DNA from 3 places in the Streptomyces sp. NPDC047515 genome. Region 2 is predicted to be linked to each of the others. Evidence: riboswitches for the same ligand, from Rfam matches in the RefSeq annotation. Region 2 holds a riboswitch; each other region holds the start of a gene.
What was found. A riboswitch is a leader RNA that binds a small molecule or an ion and turns the genes downstream of it on or off. The one in region 2 is predicted to bind cobalamin.
Positions count from the first base shown of each region.

Region 1: another riboswitch for cobalamin. It lies ahead of ABZ826_RS10280 (prenyltransferase/squalene oxidase repeat-containing protein); the one in region 2 lies ahead of ABZ826_RS02550 (ribonucleoside-diphosphate reductase subunit alpha).
Region 3: another riboswitch for cobalamin. It lies ahead of ABZ826_RS25865 (cobalamin biosynthesis protein); the one in region 2 lies ahead of ABZ826_RS02550 (ribonucleoside-diphosphate reductase subunit alpha).

Region 1 is NZ_JBEYTM010000009.1:76,706-83,979, reverse strand. It holds gene ABZ826_RS10300 (ECF transporter S component) at 1-826, opposite strand, end outside; gene ABZ826_RS10295 (ATP-binding cassette domain-containing protein) at 823-2,547, opposite strand; gene ABZ826_RS10290 (energy-coupling factor transporter transmembrane protein EcfT) at 2,544-3,719, opposite strand; gene ABZ826_RS10285 (SCO2322 family protein) at 3,716-4,402, opposite strand; gene ABZ826_RS10280 (prenyltransferase/squalene oxidase repeat-containing protein) at 4,399-5,673, opposite strand; cobalamin riboswitch at 5,781-5,916, opposite strand; gene ABZ826_RS10275 (MBL fold metallo-hydrolase) at 6,139-7,194, opposite strand.
Region 2 is NZ_JBEYTM010000002.1:248,684-255,957, reverse strand. It holds gene ABZ826_RS02550 (ribonucleoside-diphosphate reductase subunit alpha) at 1-2,357, opposite strand, end outside; cobalamin riboswitch at 2,497-2,632, opposite strand; gene mctP (monocarboxylate uptake permease MctP) at 2,804-4,441, opposite strand; gene ABZ826_RS02540 (DUF3311 domain-containing protein) at 4,438-4,692, opposite strand; gene ABZ826_RS02535 (GntR family transcriptional regulator) at 4,962-5,726, opposite strand; gene ABZ826_RS02530 (extracellular solute-binding protein) at 6,006-7,274, shown strand, end outside.
Region 3 is NZ_JBEYTM010000035.1:57,650-64,923, forward strand. It holds gene ABZ826_RS25840 (hypothetical protein) at 1-1,070, opposite strand, end outside; gene ABZ826_RS25845 (hypothetical protein) at 1,257-2,384, opposite strand; gene ABZ826_RS25850 (class II aldolase/adducin family protein) at 2,467-3,126, opposite strand; gene ABZ826_RS25855 (inorganic phosphate transporter) at 3,390-4,655, shown strand; gene ABZ826_RS25860 (hypothetical protein) at 4,691-4,921, shown strand; cobalamin riboswitch at 5,093-5,224, shown strand; gene ABZ826_RS25865 (cobalamin biosynthesis protein) at 5,369-6,382, shown strand; gene ABZ826_RS25870 (cobyric acid synthase) at 6,379-7,274, shown strand, end outside.

The DNA.
Region 1 (7,274 bases), on a different contig from region 2:
CCCGGGCCTCGAAGGCGGCCCGGCGCGTGGCCCGGCGCAGCGCCTTCAGCAGCGTCGGGCCGATGGTGAGGGTCAGCACCACGGTGAGTACGGCCCGGCCCAGGTCCCAGCCGAGCGAGGTCGCCGTGCAGTACGCGAGGAAGCGGACCAGGTTCTCCGTCAGCGGGTCACCCGGGTGGAACGAGATCCCCGAACCGAGACCGGGCACGATCGTCCAGCCGTACAGGTTCATCACCGTGCCGTACGCGAACGCCGCGACGAACCCGTACACCGCGAGCATCAGCGTCTCGGCCCGCCCGCGCAGCCGGTCCGGCCCCGGCAGCAGGCCCGCGCCCATCGTGAACCAGCCCATCGACAGCATCTGGAACGGCATCCACGGCCCCACCCCGCCGGTGAGCAGCGCGGACGCGAACATCGTCACCGAGCCGAGCACGAAGCCGAAGCCGGGCCCGAGCACCCGGCCGCTCAGCACCATCAGGAAGAACATCGGCTCCAGCCCCGCCGTGCCCGCGCCCAGGGGACGCAGCGCGGCGCCGACCGCCGCCAGCACCCCCAGCATCGCCACCGCCTTCGCGTCGAGACCGGAGTCCGCGATCATCGCGACGACCACGCCGACCAGCAGCGGCAGCAGCGCGGCGAACAGCCACGGCGCGTCCTGGGAGTGCGCCAGAGCGGAGTCCGCGCCGGCCAGCAGCGGCCAGCCGAACGCGACCACGCCGATCGCGCTGATGAGGACGAGCGCGGCGATCGCGCGCGGCCCCAGACGTATCGGCCGTACCGGGCGCCGGTCCGGGGTGCGGCCCTTCTCGCCGGCCTTTGCGCTCATGCCCCGGCTCCCAGGGCGCGACGCACCTGCGCCACGGTCAGCCAATCCTGCGGCGCGAGGATCTTCGCGGTCTGCGGGGCGAACGCCGGGGAGGAGACCACCACCTGCCGGGTCTCCCCGTCCGCGACGACCTCCCCGTCGGCGAGTATCACCACCCGGTGCGCCAGCTCGGCGGCGAGCTCCACATCGTGCGTGGCCAGGACGATCGCGTGGCCCTCGGCCGCGAGCGCGCGCAGAACCGTGACCAGCCGGGCCTTCGCCGCGTAGTCCAGGCCCCGGGTCGGCTCGTCCAGGAGCAGCAGCGGGGGCCTCGCGGTGAGCACGACGGCCAGGGCGAGCGCGAGCCGCTGGCCCTCGGAGAGATCACGGGGGTGGGTGTCGTCCGGCACACCGGGCAGCAGCTCGGAGACCAGGGCCCGGCAGCTGCCCGCCGCGGCGCCCGCGTCGGCGTCGGCCGCGGCGCACTCGGCGGCGACCGTGTCCGCGTACAGCAGATCGCGCGGCTCCTGCGGTACGAGCCCGACCCGGCGCACCATCTCGCGCGGCTGCGTGCGGTGCGGGGTCCGGCCGCCGACCAGGACGGTGCCCGTGGTGGGCTCGACCATGCCGACGAGCGTGGCCAGCAGGGTGGATTTGCCCGCACCGTTGCGGCCCATCAGGGCGACCGTCTCGCCGGGGGCGACGGTGAGAGTCACCCCGCGCAGTGCCTCGACGGGCCCGCGCCGTACGCCGAGCCGCTCGACCCGGGCCGGGGCGTCGCTCACGGGACCGGGAACGGTGGTGGTGGTCCGGGCGCCGCGGCCCAGCAGCCGGGCGAGGGCGCCGCGCCGCGCGGGTGCGGGGACGGCGGGCAGCGGAGCCACCTCGGCCCCGGCCGATCCGGACGCCGCGGCGGGCGGCTGTGCCGACGCCAGCCGCTCGCGCAGACCGGCCGCCCGGCGTCGGGCGTCGCGGACCGAGAGCGGCAGCGGCTCCCACCCCGCCAGTCGGCCCAGCGCGACGACCGGCGGGTGGACGGGGGAGACGGCCATGATGTCCACGGGCGCGCCCATGACCGGTGCCGCGCCCGGTGACGGCAGCAGGACGACCTGGTCCGCGTACTGCACCACCCGCTCCAGCCGGTGCTCCGCCATCAGGACCGTCGTACCGAGGTCGTGCACCAGCCGCTGGAGCACGGCGAGGACCTCCTCGGCCGCCGCCGGGTCCAGGGCGGACGTCGGCTCGTCGAGGACCAGGACCTTCGGGTGCGGGGTGAGCACCGAGCCGATCGCGACCCGCTGCTGCTGGCCGCCGGAGAGCGTGGCGATCGGCCGGTCGCGCAGACCGGCCAGACCCAGCAGGTCGAGGGTCTCCTCGACCCGCCGCCGCATCACGTCCGGGGCCAGGCCCAGCGACTCCATCCCGTACGCCAGCTCGTCCTCGACCGCGTCGGTGACGAAGTGGGAGAGCGGGTCCTGACCCACCGTGCCGACCAGATCGGCGAGTTCGCGTGGTTTGTGGGTACGGGTGTCGCGCCCGTCGACCGTGACCCGGCCGCTCAGCGTGCCGCCGGTGAAGTGCGGAACCAGACCGGACACGGCGCCCAGCAGCGTCGACTTGCCGACCCCGGACGGGCCGACGAGCAGCACCAACTCGCCCTCCGGGACGGTCAGATCGACCCCGGACAGGGTGGGGCGCTCCGTCCCCTCGTACTGCACCGAGACATGCTCGAACCGGATCACTGGCTCTCCTTGGAATGCGGGGCGCCCACCGGGGGCGGCACGGGCGCCACCACGGCGGGCAGCAGCCCGATCAGCACCGCCGCCGCGGGCCACAGCGGAAGCACCGGTGCGGCCAGCGGTACGACGCCCGGCCGCAGCGCCGCCGCGTCGACGCCGCCCGCCCAGATCATCGCCACGGCCACGGCGACCCCCGAACCCGCCACCAGCCAGGCGCGTCCGCCCCACCGGTCGGGCCGGTAGCGGGTACGGACCGAGCGGGCGCCGCCGAGCCGCAGTCCGGCCGTCGCGGCGACCAGCCCGGCGATCAGCAGCGGCAGTCCGTACACCGCGCCCTGCGCGGCCAGCAGCCCGTACGTGCCCGCACACACCCCGAGCAGCCCGCCGAGCGTGAGGACGTTCGTGGTGTGCCGGACGGCGGGCGGGACCTGGGCCGTGCGCCCGTATCCGCGCGCGTCCATCGAGGCCGCCACCGCGACCGACCGCTCCAACGCGCCTTCCAGGACCGGCAGTCCGATCTGGAGCACCGCCTTGACGCCGCCGGTCGGACGGCCCCGCAGCCGCCGCGCGGTGCGCAGCCGCACCACATCGGCGACCATGTTCGGCGCGAACGTCATGGCGACGACGACGGCGACCCCCGCCTCGTACAGCGCACCCGGCAGCGACTTCAGCAGCCGGGCCGGATTGGCGAGCGAGTTCGCCGCACCGAGGCAGATCAGCAGGGTCGCCAGTTTCGCCCCGTCGTACAGCGCGAAGACCAGCTGCTCGGCGGTGACCCGGCCACCGATCCTGACGCCCTTCGCCCAGTCGGGCAGCGGCACCTCGGGGAGCGTGAACAGCGGATGCGTGCCGGGGATCGGCGAACCGAGAAAGACCGAGAAGACCAGCCGCACACCGACGACGAACAGCCCGATCTTGATGAACGCCCCGTACGAACGGGCCCACGGCGCGTCCGTGCGACGGGCCGCGACCACATAGCCCGCGACCCCCACCAGCAGCCCGAGCAGCAGCGGATTGGTGGTCCGGGACGCGGCGGTGGCGAGACCGAGCGCCCACAGCCACCAGGCCCCGGCGGGCAGGGCGTTGCTCCGGGTCGCCCCGGGGGCGCGCAGCGGCCGGGGCGGCCGGGCGGTGCCGGTGGCGCCGGTCACCCGGCCGCTGGTCGGGGCGGTCATCCGCGGCGGCGGCGGGCCTGCACGACTGCGGCGATGCCGAGGACGAGAACGGCGCCGACACCGACGAGCACCCCGGCGGACGGCCCGCCACCGGAGCCGCTCGAACCGGCGGAGGCGGCAGCGGGGGCGGAGGCGCCCGGGGACGCCGCCGCGGAAGGCTTCGCGGGTCCGTCGCCCGAGACCTGTTCGCCGCAGCCCGAGCCCGGATAGCCGGAGATGGCACAGAGCAGCGCGTCGCTGCTGTACCGCAGCGGTTTGGCCACCGAGGCGAGCGCCTCGGCGGTGCTGGCGTCCGGGGCGACCCGCGCGCACGCGGTGCGCGGCGCGGGCGGCGTCTCGCCGGCCGGGGCGTCCGCCGCCGTGCCCGCGTCGATGACCAGCGCGATCCGCTTGGTGCCGTCCTCGGCCGGGGTGTCCGCGCAGATCTTCGCGAAGTCGGGGGAGCGGCGCGGCTTCGCCGAGTCCTGGGAGTCCTCGCTCACGGAGAACCGGAAGCCCTGCACCGTGCCGTCGTCGGGCCGGACCAGGGACGGGCCCTGGGTGGCGTACGTCCAGCCGGTGCCGGAGCCCTCCCAGAACGACCAGTACCGGTATCCGGCCGCCTGGGCCGTCCCCGTGCCGAGGACAGCCAGGACCGCACCCAGGGCCACCAGCAGCGCGGTGGCCCTTCCCGCCCGCCTCACAGCTGCCGGTTCTTGCGCCGGCCGCTGATCAGGAAGGCCGCGGCCGCGGCGACGACGAGGCCGATGCCGATGAACCACCACACGCCACCGATCACATCGTCGCCGCTGTGCACCTGGTCCTTCTCCGTGGCCTCGTACCCGGTGTCGGTGGACGGGTCGGGCGTCGTGACGGCCGCGGGCGTGGGGCCGGTGGCGTTCAGCCGGTCGACCAGGTTGACGCCGTTGAAGTCACGGGCGTCGGCGCCGGTCGCGTGCGCGGCCAGGACCAGCTGCGCGTAGGCGGCGGGACCGTTCTGCTCGGCCCAGGGGCCGGAGTTCTTCTTCAGCCAGGCCACGGCCTTGGCGGCCTTGTCCTGGTGGCCCGCGGCGGACAGGGCGACGACCGCGTCCGCGGTGTTGCCGAAGTCGGGCTGCGGGGTGGTGTCGGCGGCGCCGGGCATCGGGGGCAGGTCGAGGTGGCCGCTCGTGGCGAGGGCGTTCGCGAGGTAGTGGGCGCCGTTCTGGGCGGCCTGCTCGGGCGTGAGTCCGGACCCCGGGTGGCAGCTGGTCCCCTTGACCGAGGCGTTGTTCCCGACGGCCAGGGCCTTGCCCATCGTGCCGAGCACGGCGGCGGCGGTGGCGTCCGCGTTGGCGGCGAGCTTGCCGGCCTTGTCGGGCTGGTAGGCGAAGGCGCCGCCGTCCTTGCCGCCGCACGGGATCGCGAGCGCGAGCAGCGGGGAGTAGGGGGTCTTGCCGTTCGGAGTGGTGATGTCCGCGAGCCGCTGGCCCTGCCGGGCGAGGGCGCCGATCACCAGCGAGGTGGAGTTGGCGTCGCTGGGCGCACCGGCGGTGTAGCCCCAGCCGCCGTCCTCGTTCTGTACCGACTTCAGCCAGCGGACCGAGTTGTTCACGGTGTCCCGGTGCCCGCCCACCTCGACGAACGCCTGGACGGCGGCCGCGGTGGCATTGGTGTCCAGCACGGTCTTCTCGGTGCAGGGCTGGGAGACGTCGGGCCGGTACGCGGCGTAGGCGCCGTTGCCGCACTGCTGGGCGATCAGCCAGTCCACCGACTTCGTGGCGGGCGTGACGCCCTCCAGCCGCTGGGCGAGAAAGGCCAGCGACTGCCGCCAGACACCGTCGTACGTCGGGTCCTTCGTGCCGTACAGCCCGGACGGCAGGGCGACGGACGGCGAGGGGGAGGGGGACGGCGCCGCCACCGCGACCGGGGCAGCGGCCGCACAGAGCACGGTGGCGATGGCGGCGAGCGTTGCCGCGCTGCGGCGTACGGTCATGGCGGGCGGGGCCTCTCCTGCGGGGAACCGGGCACAGGCACGCTCAGGCACCAGGCTCCGGCTCCGTATACCTCGACGGTGCCGACCACCGGGGTTCCGGTGGTCGCGAGCCGGTCACGACCGAGGACAGGGCATTCCGGCTCACCGTCTGCGACGACGGTTCACGGCTGCGTGGTCAGCGCCGGATTCGCACCGGCTTCCCCCTGAACGGGCATGATGACGACCCGCACACTCTACCGGGCGGGGCCGGACGGGTTCCGGGGCCGTCCCGGGGCCGTCCCAAAGGCTCGTTCCCCGCGGGACGGGCGGGCCGGCTCGTCGCGGCCCCGAGGGCCCCGACGGGAGACGCCTCCACCGCGCTCGCCGGGAGCCCGGCCCGTGCGGGAGCCCGGGTGCCGGGGAGAAGACGGACGAGCCCCCTGCCCCGTGGCCGGCCGCGCCCTTCGCACCGCGATGCCGCGCCCTTCACACCGCGATGTACGTCACCGGTTCGCTCCCCGCCACCGCCTCCGCGCGCCCCAGCCTGACCAGGCGCCGCAGATGCGCCTCGGCCTCCGAGACGGCGATGTTCCGCGAACCGTGCGAGATCTGCTCCCACGGCCGGTTCCACTCCATCCGCTCGGCCAGCTCCCACGGCGTGAGCGGTGTGGCGAGCAGCTTGAGCAGCCCGGTGAGGCGTTCCTCGTGATGGTCCAGGAGCTCCCGTACGCGCCCCGCGGCGTCCGTGAACGCGTACTGATGGGCGGGCAGCACCTCCGCCACGCCGAGCCGGCCGATGTGCTCCAGCGAGCCGAGGTAGTCACCGATGGGGTCTCCTCCGGCGGATGGGATGGTGCCCGGCGCGGCGTCCGGATCCTCGTACAGCCCGATGTGCGGGCTGATCCCCGGCAGCAGATGATCCCCCGAGAACAGCCGTCCCCGGCCCGGCAGATTCCCCGGGTGCTCCTCCTCCAGATGCAGACAGACATGACCGGGCGTGTGCCCCGGAGTCCAGATCGCCCGCAGTTCGCGGCCCGCCAGGCCGAGGAGCTCGCCCGGAACGATCTCCCGGTCCGGGAGCGCGGACCGCAGCCCCGGCAGGGTGCGCATCCGACCGTCCTCGACCGCGGCCCGCAGCGGCGCGAGATGCTCCTGGGGCGCACCGACGGCGGTGAGCTTCGTCAGGAGGTACGACAGCCAGGTGCCGGGCCGGGCCTCACGGGTGCGGCGCACGATCGCGGCGTCCGCCGCGTGCATGGCGATCCAGGCCCCGGATGCCTCGCGCACCTGACCGGAGAGGCCATGGTGGTCGGGGTGGTGATGGGTGATGACCACCCCGTGGATGTCGCCGATGCCCGTACCGATCGCGTCGAGCCCGGCGGTGAGGGTGTCCCACGCCTCCGGATCGTCCCAGCCGGTGTCGATCAGGACCGGCCCGCTATCGGTGTCCAGGACATGGACGAGGGTGTGGCCGAGTGGATTGTCCGGGATGGGGACCTTGATGCTGTGCACGCCCCCGCCATGGTCGGTCACCTGCGTCATGGGCTCCCCATCTCTCGTCGAGGCATGGTCGGCGCACCGGACGCACGGACATCCGGCGCACCGCGCCCACTGTAACGAGA
Region 2 (7,274 bases):
GCGTCGGGCGTCGAAGCCTGCTGTACGGGGATGGGGGCGCTGGCCGCGGTCCGGCCGGAGGCCGCACGGGCGATCCGGGTCGCCGGGCGCGAGCGCAGGTAGTACGTCGTCTTCAGCCCCTGCTTCCAGGCGTACGCGTACATCGAGGAGAGCTTGCCGATCGTCGGCGTCTCCATGAAGAGGTTCAGCGACTGGCTCTGGTCGAGGAACGGCGTACGGGCCGCCGCCATGTCGATCAGTCCGCGCTGCGGGATCTCCCACGCCGTGCGGTACAGCGCCCGCACGTCCTCAGGGATCCAGGCGAAGCCCTGCACGGAGCCGCTCGCGTCGCGCAGTGCCTCGCGGGTCCGCGCGTCCCAGACGCCGAGCTGCTTCAGCTCCTCCACCAGATACGCGTTGACCTGGAGGAACTCACCGCTGAGCGTCTCGCGCTTGAAGAGGTTGGAGACCTGCGGCTCGATGCACTCGTACACACCCGCGATCGAGGCGATCGTCGCCGTGGGCGCGATGGCGAGCAGCAGCGAATTGCGCATGCCGCTCTTCGCGACGCGGGCGCGCAGCGCGTCCCAGCGCTCCGGCCAGTTCAGCTCCGTGTCGTAGTGGTCGGGGTGCAGCACCCCGCGCGCGGCACGCGTCTCGGCCCAGGCCGGCAGCGGGCCCGACCGCTCGGCGAGCTCGCAGGACGCCTCGTACGCCGCGAGCATGATCCGCTCGGAGATCTTCGTGGAGAGAGCGCGCGCCTCGGGGGAGTCGAACGGCAGCCGCAGCTGGAAGAAGACGTCCTGCAGACCCATCGCGCCCAGGCCGACCGGGCGCCACTTCGCGTTGGAGCGGCCGGCCTGCTCGGTCGGGTAGAAGTTGATGTCGACGACCCGGTCGAGGAAGGTCACGGCGGTCCGGACGGTGGCGTCCAGCCGCTCCCAGTCGATGGTGCCCTCGGCGACGAACGCGCCGAGGTTGACCGAACCCAGGTTGCAGACGGCCGTCTCGCCGTCATCGGTGACTTCGAGGATCTCGGTGCACAGATTCGAGGAGTGGACGACGCGGCCCGGCTCGGCGGTCTGGTTCGCGGTCCGGTTGGAAGCGTCCTTGAACGTCATCCAGCCCTGGCCGGTCTGCGCGAGGGTACGCATCATCCGGCCGTACAGCTCGCGGGCCGGCATCGACTTGCGGGCCAGCCCCTTGGCCTCGGCGGCCCGGTACGCGGCGTCGAAGTCGTCGCCCCACAGGTCGACCAGCTCGGGCACGTCCGCGGGCGAGAACAGCGACCACTCGCCGTCCGCGTCGACCCGGCGCATGAACTCGTCCGGGATCCAGTGCGCCAGGTTGAGGTTGTGCGTACGCCGCTGGTCCTCGCCCGTGTTGTCGCGCAGCTCCAGGAACTCCTCGATGTCCGCGTGCCAGGTCTCCAGGTAGACGGCGGCGGCGCCCTTGCGGCGGCCCCCCTGGTTGACCGCGGCGACGGAGGCGTCGAGCGTCTTCAGGAACGGCACGATGCCGTTGGAGTGCCCGTTGGTACCGCGGATCAGCGAACCGCGGGCGCGGACGCGGGAGTACGAGAGCCCGATGCCGCCCGCGTGCTTCGAGAGCCGCGCCACCTGGTGGTAGCGGTCGTAGATCGAGTCGAGCTCGTCGAGCGGGGAGTCCAGCAGGTAGCAGGAGGACATCTGCGGGTGCCGGGTACCGGAGTTGAACAGGGTCGGCGAGGAGGGCAGATAGTCGAGCCGGCTCATCAGCCCGTACAGCGCGGCCACTTCGTCCAGAGCGCGCCGCGAACCGTTCTCGGCGAGCCCGGCCGCGACCCGCAGCATGAAGTGCTGGGGCGTCTCGATGACCTGGCGGGTGTGCGGGTGGCGCAGCAGATAGCGGCTGTGCAGGGTCCGCAGCCCGAAGTAGCCGAACCGGTCGTCGGCGCCGGCGGCGAGCGAGCGTTCCACCAGCGCGTCGAGGGCGTCCGCGTGCAGCGCGACGAACTCGGCGGTACGGTCCGCGATCAGGCCCTCGTGGTGTCCGACGGCGACGGACGCGGAGAAGGAGACCGCGCCCTGGCCGGCCGCCTCGTCCGCGATGGCGTGGGTCAGGAGCCTGGCGGCGAGCCGGGAGTAGGCGGGGTCCTCGGAGATCAGCCCCGCGGCGGCCTCGGTGGCCAGCGAGCGCAGCTCGGCCTCGTCCGACCGGGCGCTGCGTCCGCGCAGCGCGGCGGCGGCGACACGACCGGGGTCGGTGTCGGGCAGATCGACGGTGAGGTCGGTCAGGGTCCGCAGCAGTGCGGTCCCCGGTCCGTCGTGTGCGGTCCCCTCGGACTCGGCCGCTTCGGACACGGCGACTGAAGCCGGATCGGCTGGCGCGATGGTCACGTGATGCTCTCCCTCGCTCGGCTCGGGGCCGGCGGGGAACGGGGGGCAGCCGGGCAGAGGCGGGCCCGAGCGGGGCAGCACTCCGTACGGCGTCCACCGGCCCATCCGCGAGGCCCGGACGTCTGGCATCCGGTTCGGTCGAGCCGGATGCGCTGTCGGCAGGTCCTCGGACTTACTCGGGGGTGCGCAAAAGCGCACCGAACACACCGTTGCGGGACAGTTCCGGATTCGCACCGGATTCCCCTGCGGCGACAGCGAGCATGAGCATACATGTGGGGGCCGCCCGATGAGGCAGCCCCCACATGTTGTGTCGGCCGACTCGGGTCAAGCCCACAGAACGAGCTGTGCGGCCCTCTCCGGGGCCGTCCGGCCCCATCCGCAGGGACGGCCCGCCGCGCCCCGCAGAAGGGGGCTCGACGGGCCGTCGGCCGGTGTCGGAGCGGTCGTCAGTGGCCGCCGCCCGGCGCTCCGGCCGTGGCCGGCGGGAGCTCCACCTGGACGTCCGGGTCGCCCGCGTCGGCCGTGTAGTCGCCCGGGGCGGTCTCGTCGATTCCGGCGGGTGCCTTCACGGCGTTCAGGACGAAGGTGAGCACCACCGTCACGATCACGTTCAGCACGAACGCCGTCAGACCGATGTAGCCGATCTCGCCGATGCCGGGAATCTCCTTGGACGAACCGCCGAAGTGCGCTTGGGTCGGGCTGGCGACCCCGTACGCGGCCACCGTGCCATACACCATGCCGACCGCCCAGCCCGCGAGCAGCGCCCAGCGGTGGAACCACCGGGTGAACAGGCCGCCGACCAGGGCCGGCATCGTCTGGAGGATCCAGATCCCGCCGAGCAGCTGGAAGTTGATCGCGACCGTCTTGTCCATGGTCAGGACGAAGGCGAGCGCGCCGACCTTCACCAGCAGGGACACCAGCTTGGAGACCTTGGTCTCCTGCTCCGGGGTGGCGTCCGGCTTCAGGAAGTCCTTGTAGATGTTGCGGGTGAAGAGATTCGCGGCGGCGATCGACATGATCGCGGCGGGCACCAGGGCGCCGATGCCGATGGCGGCGAACGCGACGCCCGCGAACCAGTCGGGGAACATGTTCTCGAACAGCTGGGGGATGGCCAACTGCCCGTTGTCCACCTTGATCCCGGCGGCGATGGCCATGAAGCCGAGCAGCGCGAGCAGGCCCAGCATCAGCGAGTACAGCGGCAGGATCGTGGTGTTGCGCCGGATCACATTGCGGCTGCGGCTGGAGAGCGTCGCCGTGATCGAGTGCGGATACATGAAGAGCGCGAGCGCCGAGCCCAACGCCAGGGTGGCGTAACCCCAGTGGCCCGCCTCGCCCGGCGCGAGCGCGCCGTGCGGTTTGCCGGTCTTCGGGTTGGTCTGCGAGAGCGCCTCGCCCGCCTTGGCGAAGATGTCGTGGAAGCCGCCGAGCTTGATCGGGATGTAGATGATCGCCACCGCGATGACGAGGTAGATCAGCCCGTCCTTGACGAACGCGATCAGCGCGGGCGCCCGCAGACCGGACGAGTAGGTGTACGCGGCGAGCACCGCGAACGCGATCAGCAGCGGCAGGTCCTTGATGAACCAGTGGGTGTTCTCGCCGCCGCCGACGCCCATCACGTCCAGCACCGCCTGGATGCCGACGAGTTGGAGGGCGATGTACGGCATCGTGGCGAGGATGCCCGTGACGGCGACCGCCAGCGACAGCCCCTTCGAGCCGAAGCGTCCGCGGACGAAGTCCGAGGTGGTGACGTACCCGTGCTTGTGCGAGACCGACCACAGCCGCGGCAGGAAGGTGAAGATCAGCGGGTACACGAGGATCGTGTACGGCACGGCGAAGAAGCCTGCCGCGCCCGCCGTGTAGATCAGCGCGGGCACGGCGACGAAGGTGTACGCGGTGTACAGGTCGCCGCCGAGCAGGAACCAGGTGACCCAGGTGCCGAACGACCGTCCGCCCAGGCCCCATTCGTCGAGGCTGGCCTCGTTCTCGGCCTTGCGCCAGCGCGCCGCCAGGAAGCCCATGACCGTGACGGCCAGGAAGAAGAAGATGAAGACGCCGAGCGCGACGCCGTTCACGCCGTCCTTCATGCCGACGCACCCCCCTTGCGGGCGCGCTGGTCACGCTGCCACAGCTTGTACGCGATCATCGTGAGCGCGGTGGAGATCAGCACCCAGAGCATCTGGTACCAGTAGAAGAACGGGATGCCGATGAAGGTGGGGTCCACCTTCGCGTACGAACTCACCCAGAGCATCGCCACGAACGGCGCGACGAGACAGAGGGCGATGACCACCCGCACCGGCGTGATGGTGGGCGGTTTTCCTTCAGGGTCTGCTGGCATGCGGCGACTCCGTCCCCTCGCTGAGCACCTGGTGTAATGCGCAGGAAATCTAGGGGAGGCTTCCGGTCACCGTCACCCCCTGTCCGCATTGCGGTCCGGCAACGGTCCCGCGAACGGGATCGAATGTTCGGAATGTTGCCAAACATGCGAGAGTCGGCCCCTGCGGAGGCAGGCGAACGGCCCCCGTGGAGTGATGCGGTCCACGGGGGCCGTTGACGGCCGGGTGTGCGAGTGCGCGGGCCGGGATCAGCCGGCCGCCGCGTCCGGGGTCAGTCCGTCGGCCGCTTCAGACGTGCCACGAACTTGTACCGGTCGCCGCGGTAGACCGAGCGCACCCACTCCACCGGCTCGCCCTGCCCGTCCAGCGAGTGCCGGGACAGCATCAGCATCGGCAGGCCCACGTCCGTACCGAGCAGACCGGCCTCGCGCGGGGTGGCGAGCGAGGTCTCGATGGTCTCCTCGGCCTCGGCCAGCCGGACGTCGTACACCTCGGCCAGTGCGGTGTAGAGCGAGGTGTACTTCACCAGCGAACGGCGCAGCGCGGGAAAGCGTTTGGCCGAAAGATGCGTGGTCTCGATCGCCATCGGCTCCCCGCTGGCGAGCCGCAGCCGCTCGATCCGCAGCACGCGGCCACCGGCCGTGATGTCGAGCAGTCCGGCGAGCGTGTCGTCGGCCGTGACATAGCCGATGTCCAGCAGCTGGGACGTTGGTTCCAGCCCCTGGGCGCGCATGTCCTCGGTGTACGAGGTGAGTTGCAGGGCCTGCGAGACCTTCGGCTTGGCGACGAAGGTGCCCTTGCCCTGGATGCGCTCCAGCCGGCCCTCGACGACCAGTTCCTGGAGCGCCTGGCGCACGGTGGTGCGCGAGGTGTCGAACTCGGCGGCCAGGGTTCGTTCCGGTGGCACAGGGGTGCCCGGCGGCATGGTGTCCGTCATGTCGAGGAGATGTCGCTTCAGCCGGTAGTACTTCGGGACGCGTGCCGTCCGCGTGGCCGCGCCCGTCTCGTTCTCCGTACTGCCCCCGTCGGCACCCATGGCCCGCCTTCCCGACTGCTGCGTTGCTGCCGTCACCGGCTCCTCCGTCTGTCGCGGCTCACATGGTGGCACGGTCCGGTCACGGCTCGTCGCCCTCCCTTAGGTGTCGGTCCTATAACGGACGCGAGTGCACTTCTTATACACCCTTGACACCCCTAAAGGTCTAGGCCAAGCTCCCGGTGCTGGTCTAAACCATTAAAGACCAGGTCCAGCCCCAGCAGTACTCGTCGAATGTCTTCGCGGTGGGCGGGGTTGCAGTTTCCCTGAGGAGGGTTTGGCGTGAAGCGCAAGCTCATCGCGGCGATCGGCGTCGCGGGCATGATGATCGGCCTTGCGGCGTGTGGGTCCGACGACGGCGGCGACAGCGGCAAGAAGGCCGGTCCGGACGCGTACAAGGGCCAGACCCTGACCGTGTGGACGATGTCCGGCTCGAACCCGGACGGGTGGACCAAGACGGTCACCGAGGAGTTCGAGAAGAAGACCAAGGCCAAGCTGAAGATCGAAGTCCAGGACTGGAACGGCATTCAGCAGAAGGTCACCACGGCCCTCTCCGAGTCCAACCCGCCGGACGTCCTGGAGATCGGCAACACCCAGACCCCGGCGTATGCCAAGACCGGCGGCCTCGCCGACCTCGGTGACCTCAAGAAGGAGATCGGCTCCGCCTGGGCCGACGGCGTCAACCAGCCCTCCGTCTACGACGGCAAGCAGTACGCCCTGCCGTGGTACGTGGGCAACCGCGTCGTCATGTACAACAAGAAGGTCTTCAAGGACGCCGGTATCACCGAGACTCCGAAGACCCGTGCCGACCTCTTCAAGGCGTTCGACGCCATCAAGGAGAAGGGCAAGGCCGAGCCGATCTACCTGCCCGGCCAGAACTGGTACTTCTTCGACGGTCTGCTCGTCGGCAAGGACGTCTCGCCGGTCAAGAAGGAAGGCGACAAGTACGTCTCCAACCTGGCCGACCCGAAGGTCGCCGAGGCCATGGACGTCTACAAGCAGTACCAGGCCTACTCCAAGGCGCCCAAGGACAAGGACGAGGCCACCCCGCAGCAGGCCGAGGTCTTCGCCAAGGGCAAGACCGGCGCCATCATCGCCATGGGCTACGAGGCCGGCACCGCCATCAAGGCCAACCCGAAGCTCAAGGACGACATCGGCTTCTTCACCATCCCCGGTGAGACGGCGGACAAGCCCGAGGGCGTCTTCCTCGGTGGCTCCAACCTCGCCGTGGCCGCGGGCAGCAAGAAGCAGGACCTGGCCAAGGAATTCCTGAAGATCGCGCTCTCCGAGCAGAACGACGGCGCGCTCATCAAGGAGGCCGGCTGGTCCCCGAAGAACGACGCGATGCAGAAGTACACCGTGGGCCAGCCCGCAGCCGAGGCCGCCGGTCCGGCCGCCGCCAAGTCCGGTGGCACCACGCCGCTGATCCCGGAGTGGGCGCCGGTCGAGAATCCGCCGAACCCGATCAAGACCTACATGACGCTGGTCCTGCAGGGCAAGTCGCCCGCCGACGCCGCCAAGCAGGTCGAGGGCGAGCTCAACAAGCGCCTC
Region 3 (7,274 bases), on a different contig from region 2:
GCCTCCTCCCGGCTGAGGACGTCCTGGGCGTCCTCCGGGTCGGTTCCCTCGTACTCCGCCAGCCACAGCAGCGCGTAGGGGCGCAGCGAGGGGTCATCGGCGACGGAGCGCACCTCGGGTTCGGCGGGGGCGCCGACGACCCGGAGCGCCTCGAAGGCGAGCCCGCGCAGCAGCGCGTCCTCTCCCCGGGCGACGGCGAGGAGTTCGGCGACGGCGCTGCCGACGGGGCGGGCGGCGAGCCAGGCGCGATATTCGTCGCGGGCCGGGCCGGGGGTGAGCCGGGCGCAGCCGAGGAGCATGTCGGCGGCGGACTGCTCGATGTTCCCGGCCGGGCTCTGGGCCGCGACGCAGATCTGTTCCAGCTTGACCCAGACCGCCCAGTTGCCGAGCGGGGTGAGGGTGGCGTGTCCGGCGCCCAGGGTGAGCGCACCGACGGCGGCCAGCCCCTCCAGGGCCCAGTCCAGAAGAAGGGCGACCAGGGCGGCGGGGTGCGCCGCGAGGGCGGCTTCGGCCGGCTCGGGCATCGCCTCCGGTCCGTACGGCACCTCGCAGCGTTCCTCGTGGAGTTCCGCGACGCGCTGGCCGAGAAGGTCCAGGAGGGCGGGCACGGTGACCGGGCCGGCCGAGAGCTGGAGGAGGGAGAGCACCTGCGGCACGGCCTCGACGGCCTCGGCGACCGCGGTGGACTCGATGCCGTCGGGCGCGGGGTGGACGAGCGACCAGGCGTCGAAGAGCGCCACCCAGCCGCGCAGCACGGCGGAGTCGTCGCGGTCCCAGGCGCGCAGCCGCCAGCCGGGACGTGCGGTGCCCCCGTGCAGTTCGACCAGACCGGCGAGGCGGGCCCGGTCCCAGCCGGAGCGCACCTGGGCCGGGGACAACTCCAGGGCCGTCGCGGCCCGTTCGAGAGCATGGGCGGCCGGCGGCGGAGCGCCGGGGATCGCGCCGTCCGCCGCCCAGCGGGCGATCCGTACGGCGTCGGCGAGGGCCGTCCTGGCCTGGCGGGCCAGTTCCGCCCGGGGTGGGGTGCCCTCCGGGGGGCGCGGGGCCGGCCTGGTGCGCCGGGTGGTCACGGCCTTGCGAGCGGTGGCGAGGGGTCGCGGGCGGACAAGTCGCAGCCTGGAGTCGCGCGGAGTACGGGACGTCACGGAGAGCAGTCTTGCCCCTGACAGCCCGAAAGCCCAAACGGAACCCGAATTCGCGGGAGGAGGGGGGCCGGGGCCGGCTCCGGCACCAATCGGCCGATCCTTGGCATCAGCTCACATCAGGGGCGTGAGGAAGCGGCGCAGGGCCTCTTCGTAGTGGACCGGATCGGCATTCCACATCGCCGCATGCGGAGCCTGCGGTACGGCGTGCAGCGCGACCAGTTCCGGGCGGCGGGCGGCGAGATCGCGGGAGGGCTGCCAGGGGGCCAGGGTGTCGTCCGGGCCGTGGAAGATCAGGGTCGGGGCACGCAGCGCCGGTGCGAGGGAGCCGTCCAGGAGCCGGGCGCCGTGCAGCCCGGTCTGCCCCTGCGCGGCCCGGACGGCGAGCGGCAGCAACGCGGCGGGGACACCGCGGGCGGCGGCCAGGGCGCGCAGCGTGGTGACCCAGTCCAGGACCGGGGAGTCGAGCACGAGACCGCCGATCCGGTCGCGCAGCGCGGAGTTGACGGCCGCGTGCAACGCCATCGAGGCTCCGGTGGACCAGCCGTGCAGGACGACCTTGCCGGCCCCGTACCGCACGGCGAAGCGGATCGCCGCGTCCAGGTCGCGCCATTCGGATTCGCCGAGGTGGGCGAGGCCGTCGGGGGAACGCGGGGCCCCGGCGTCGCCGCGGTAGGCGAGGTCGAGCACTGGCAGGCGCAGATCGTGCAGGAACTCCATGACATTCATGGGGTGTTCCCTGGTGGTCCCGAGTCCGTGCACGGTGATCACCCAGGTGTCGCGTGGGCCCGGCAGGAACCACGCGGGCAGGGCGCCGAGTTCACCGGGGATCTCGACCTCCTCGTATGCGAGGCCGAGGGCCGAGGAGGGGTCGCCGCTGTACAGCTGCGGGGTGATCCGGACCTTGGCGCCGGGTTCCAGGCTGCCCCGGTTGACGCGTTCCAGTCTGCGCACGACGGTGTCGGGGGCATGGTCGGCGTGTTCGATCACCGGGCCGACCACGGCATGGATGTCGTCGCCCGCCAGTCCGTACGTACCGGGCCGCAGGGCGGCGAAGGAGCGGGTCAGGGTGATCTGCCCGGCGGCCGTGGCGTGCACGGTGAGTCTGCGGTCGGCGGGGAGCGGTCGTCCGGACGGCGCCCTGAGGGCGGCGTCGCTGGCGTACCGGCCGGCGGCGACCGCTGCCGCACCGACGCCGAGGATCGTGGTGACGGCTGCTGCCGTGACTGTTGCCGGGCGCACGGCTCCAGTGTCGTGGGGTGTCCCGCACCCTGCCAGCGGACGGGGCCGTCCGGTGGCCCGGTGGGAGGCGGGACGGGCGGGGTCAGCCCGGCTGCCCGTACCCCTTCAGTGCTTCCTGGACGTCGCGCAGCTGGGCCGCGGACAGGAGATTCGGGGTGCGTCCGGGTACGGAGCTCGCGGCGAGCCAGAGCCGGCAGAGCCATTCCAGCTGGGCGGTCCGGTCGTACGCCTCTTCGAGAGTGGCTCCGTGGGTGACGGTCCCGTGGTTCTGGAGCAGGCAGCCCGTGCGCTCCCGCAGGGCGGCGAGCATGTTCTCGGCCAGTTCCTCGGTTCCGTAGCGCGCGTAGGCCGCGACCCGGACGGTGCCGCCGAGCATGGCGGCGGCGTAGTGGACCGGGGGCACCTCGGCGACCAGGGTGGAGACGGCCGTGGCGTGCACCGCGTGGGTGTGCACGACAGCGGCCGCTTCGCTGTTCCGGTAGACCGCGAGATGGAGCGGGAGTTCGCTGGTCGGGGCCAGTTCGCCGAGGACCCGGTTGCCCTCCAGATCGACGCCGACGGCGTCCTCGGGGCCGAGCCTCTCGTACGGCACTCCGCTGGGGGTGACCAGGACCGTCCCGCCGACCCGGGCCGACACGTTTCCCGAGGTCCCCACGACGAGGCCGTCCGACGCCGTCCTGCGGGCGGTGGCGACGACCGCGTCCCAGGCCCGTCCGATCGCGTCCCGCTGCTGATCGCTCATGCGGAGATCCTGTCAGCCCGGAAGCCGAACGGACATGCGATCGGCCACAGAAGTCACAAACCGGTGAAGTTCACAAAAGGGGTGGCGGGGGCCGAAATCAGGCCGCTCGGGGCCCCGTCCCGGGCGCGCGCCACATCGGGGCGGACAAACAGAATGACCCGGCTCCGTTTGGAGTCACCACAGTGCCCTTCCCAGTTCATCTTCCGTTCACCCAGGTTGCCTACGGTCCACCTGCCAATGACGTCGAACGATTGCCTGGGTAAATGGAACACATCACGCTGCTCCTCGCGATTGTGATCGTGACAGCTCTAGTGTTCGATTTCACGAACGGTTTCCACGACACCGCCAACGCGATGGCGACGACCATCTCGACCGGTGCGCTCAGACCGAAGACAGCGGTGGCCATGTCCGCCGTTCTCAACCTCGTCGGCGCGTTCCTGTCCGTGGAGGTCGCCAAGACGATCTCCGGCGGGATCATCAACGAGGACGGGTTGCGGACAGAAGTCATCTTCGCGGCACTCGTCGGCGCCATTCTCTGGAATCTGCTGACCTGGCTGGTCGGACTGCCGTCCAGCTCCTCGCACGCCCTGTTCGGCGGCCTGATCGGTGCCGCCGTGATGTCGGCGGGCTGGTCGTCGGTCGACGGCGGCACGGTCGTCACCAAGGTGCTGCTCCCCGCGGTCGCCGCCCCGATCGTCGCCGGCCTGGCCGCGCTGCTGGCCACCAGGCTGACGTACCGGATCGGCGGGAAGATCCGCAACGACGCCCAGGAGAAGGCCACCGCCAAGGGCTACCGCGCCGGTCAGATCGCCTCGGCCGGACTGGTCTCCCTCGCCCACGGCACCAACGACGCGCAGAAGACCATGGGCATCATCACCCTGGCCCTGGTCACCGGTGGCGTCCTGCACCCCGGCGCCAACCCGCCGGTCTGGGTCATCGTCGCCGCCGGTACGGCCATCGCGCTCGGCACCTACCTGGGCGGCTGGCGCATCATCCGCACCATGGGCAGCGGCCTCACCGACCTCAGGCCGCCGCAGGGCTTCGCGGCCCAGACCAGCGCGGCCACGGTCATCCTGGCCTCCTCGCACCTCGGCTTCTCCCTCTCCACCACCCAGTCCTGCTCCGGCGCCGTGATGGGTGCGGGCCTCGGCCGTCAGGGCGGCGTGGTCCGCTGGTCCACCGCCACCCGGATGTTCGTCGCCTGGGGTCTGACCCTGCCGGCCGCGGGCCTGGTCGGCGCGGGCGCGGAACTCCTCACCAAGCAGGGCACCTGGGGTGTCGTCGTCGTCGCGGCGCTGCTGGTCGCGGGCTCCGGCTCGATCTGGCTGGTGTCGCGCCGCAAGCCGGTCGGCCACGGCGATGTCGCGCCGGCGGACGGCACGGCCGAACCGGCGGGCGTCGTCACGACGGCCATCGCCGCCGTCAGCCCGCCGCCCACCGCGGCCCAGGCGACGGCCCAGGACCTCAAGACCACCATTCCGGCCCCGGCCGGCACCTCCCAGGACCCGGCGCGACCCGCCACCGTCTAGGTCAGCCGTCCAGGCCGGCCGTCTAAGGAATCAGCATGAAAATCGACTGGGCAGCCCTCGGCTCCGTCTTCGGCGTCTCCCTCGTGGTCACCGTCGCGCTGGTGGGTCTCTTCACCCTGGGCATCGTCGGTCTCTCCAAGCAGCCCGAACCGGCGGCGCAGGGCGGCTCCGGCGGCTCGCTGCTGCTGGCCCGCGCCGGCGCGTACGTCTGCTTCGGGCTGTGCGCGGCGGCGGTTACGTACGGGATCTATCTGATCGTCGCCTGAGCCCTCCCCCGCGCACTCCCCCGACGGGCCGGACACACCTCGTGTGTCCGGCCCGTTCCGGTGTGCCCGGCCCGATGTGGGCCTCAGCACACTGCGCCGTCGCAGGTCAACGGCAGGTTGACGGGCGTTCGCGGAGCGTGGTGGACTGCCGGAGCCAATTACGGCGACAGCAGAGGAAGCCGGTGCGAATCCGGCGCGGTCCCGCCACTGTCACCGGGGAGCAGTCCCCCACACCGGAAGTCACGGCGCGCGCGAGCGGGCTGGAAGGCCGGGGGAACTGCGGATCCGGGAGCCAGGAGACTCTCGTCGCCGGTCACGTCGAACCAGGGCGCGGACCCTGAGTGAGGACATATCGCCATGCCTGGCTGCCGTGCGTCCGCTGCTGTGGCGCTCTCGTCGAGAGCCGCCTGTACGAAGGTCCTTCGAGGCGCGTCGGCCGGTTGAGCCGTGCGTGCCGACCGCATTTTCGTGTACGGCGCCACGGCCGGTCTGATCGGCGATCTGCTGCTCGGTGACCCCCGCAGGGGGCATCCGGTCGCCGCCTTCGGGCGGGCCGCGGCAGGCGTCGAACGCCGTCTGTGGCGCGACCACCGCGGGTGGGGCGCGCTGCACACCCTTGTCCTGGCCGGAGGTGCCGCGGGGGGTGCCGCGCTGATCAGCCGTGCCGTGCGCGGCCGTCCCGCCGCCTCCGTCGCGCTCACCGCGGCCGCCACCTGGTCCGTCGTCGGCGGTACGTCCCTGGGGCGTGAGGCCCGGACGATCGGCGACGCCCTGGCGGCCGGTGACCTCGAACTGGCCCGCGAGCGGCTGCCGCATCTGTGCGGACGCGACCCGCACTCCCTCGACGGACCGCAGATCGCCCGCGCCGTGGTGGAGTCCGTGGCCGAGAACACCTCGGACGCGGTGGTCGGCGCCCTGGTGTGGGGCGCGCTGGCCGGGGTGCCGGGGCTCGTCGGCTTCCGGGCCGCCAACACCCTCGACGCCATGGTCGGCCACAAGTCGCCCCGCCACCGGCGCTACGGCTGGGCCTCCGCCCGCCTCGACGATGTCGCGGGCTGGCCCGGCGCCCGGCTCACGGCGCTGCTCGCCGTGGCCGCCGGAGGGAGGCCACGTGGCGCGGTACGGGCCTGGCGGGCCGACGCGGCCGAGCACCCGAGCCCCAACGCGGGCCCGGTGGAGGCCTCGTTCGCGGGCGCGCTCGGCGTGCGGCTCGGCGGGACCCTCGTGTACGGCGGGAGGGTCGAGCACCGTCCCGTCCTCAACGGGGCGACGGGCCGGGCGGTGGAGACCGAGGACATCGAACGCGCGGTACGGCTGTCGCGCCGGGTGAGCGCGCTCGCCCTGGGCGTATGTGTGGCCGGACGGCTGGGCGCGGGCCTCGCCGCACGACGCATCGCAGGGCGCCGGACGGCGGGAACTCGTACGGCGGGCACGCGGATCGCAGGACGGAGACGGACATGAGCGGCGGACTGCTGGTCGCCGGGACCACCTCGGACGCGGGCAAGAGCGTCGTCACGGCAGGCATCTGCCGCTGGCTCGTGCGCCGGGGCGTGAAAGTGGCACCCTTCAAGGCGCAGAACATGTCGCTGAACTCGTTCGTCACCCGCGAGGGCGCCGAGATCGGGCGCGCCCAGGCCATGCAGGCGCAGGCCGCCCGGGTGGAGCCGACCGCGCTGATGAACCCGGTCCTGCTCAAGCCCGGCGGCGACCGCTCCAGCCAGGTCGTCCTGATGGGCCGGCCGGTGGGCGAGATGAGCGCCCGCGGCTACCACGGGGGCCGACAGGAAGCGCTGCTCTCCACGGTCGTGGACTGTCTGGAGCGGCTTCGGGACACATATGACGCAGTGATCTGCGAGGGGGCGGGCAGTCCGGCCGAGATCAATCTGCGGCGCACGGACATCGTGAACATGGGCATCGCACGCGCGGCCCGCTTCCCGGTGGTGGTCGTCGGCGACATCGACCGCGGGGGCGTCTTCGCCTCCTTCTTCGGCACCACGGCGCTGCTCGACGCCGAGGACCAGTCGCTGATCGCGGGCTACCTCGTCAACAAGTTCCGCGGTGACGTGTCGCTGCTGGAGCCGGGCCTGGAGATGCTGCGCGGGATCACCGGACGGCGGACGTACGGGGTGCTGCCCTTCGCCCACGGCCTCGGCATCGACGAGGAGGACGGGCTGCGGGTCTCGCTGCGCGGGGCCGTGCGCGAGTCGGTCGTCGCGCCGCCGCACGGCGAGGACGTGCTGCGCGTGGCGGTGTGCGCCGTGCCGCTGATGTCGAACTTCACCGATGTGGACGCGCTGGCCGCCGAACCGGGCGTCGTCGTGCGATTCGTGGACCGCGCCGAGGAGCTGGCCGA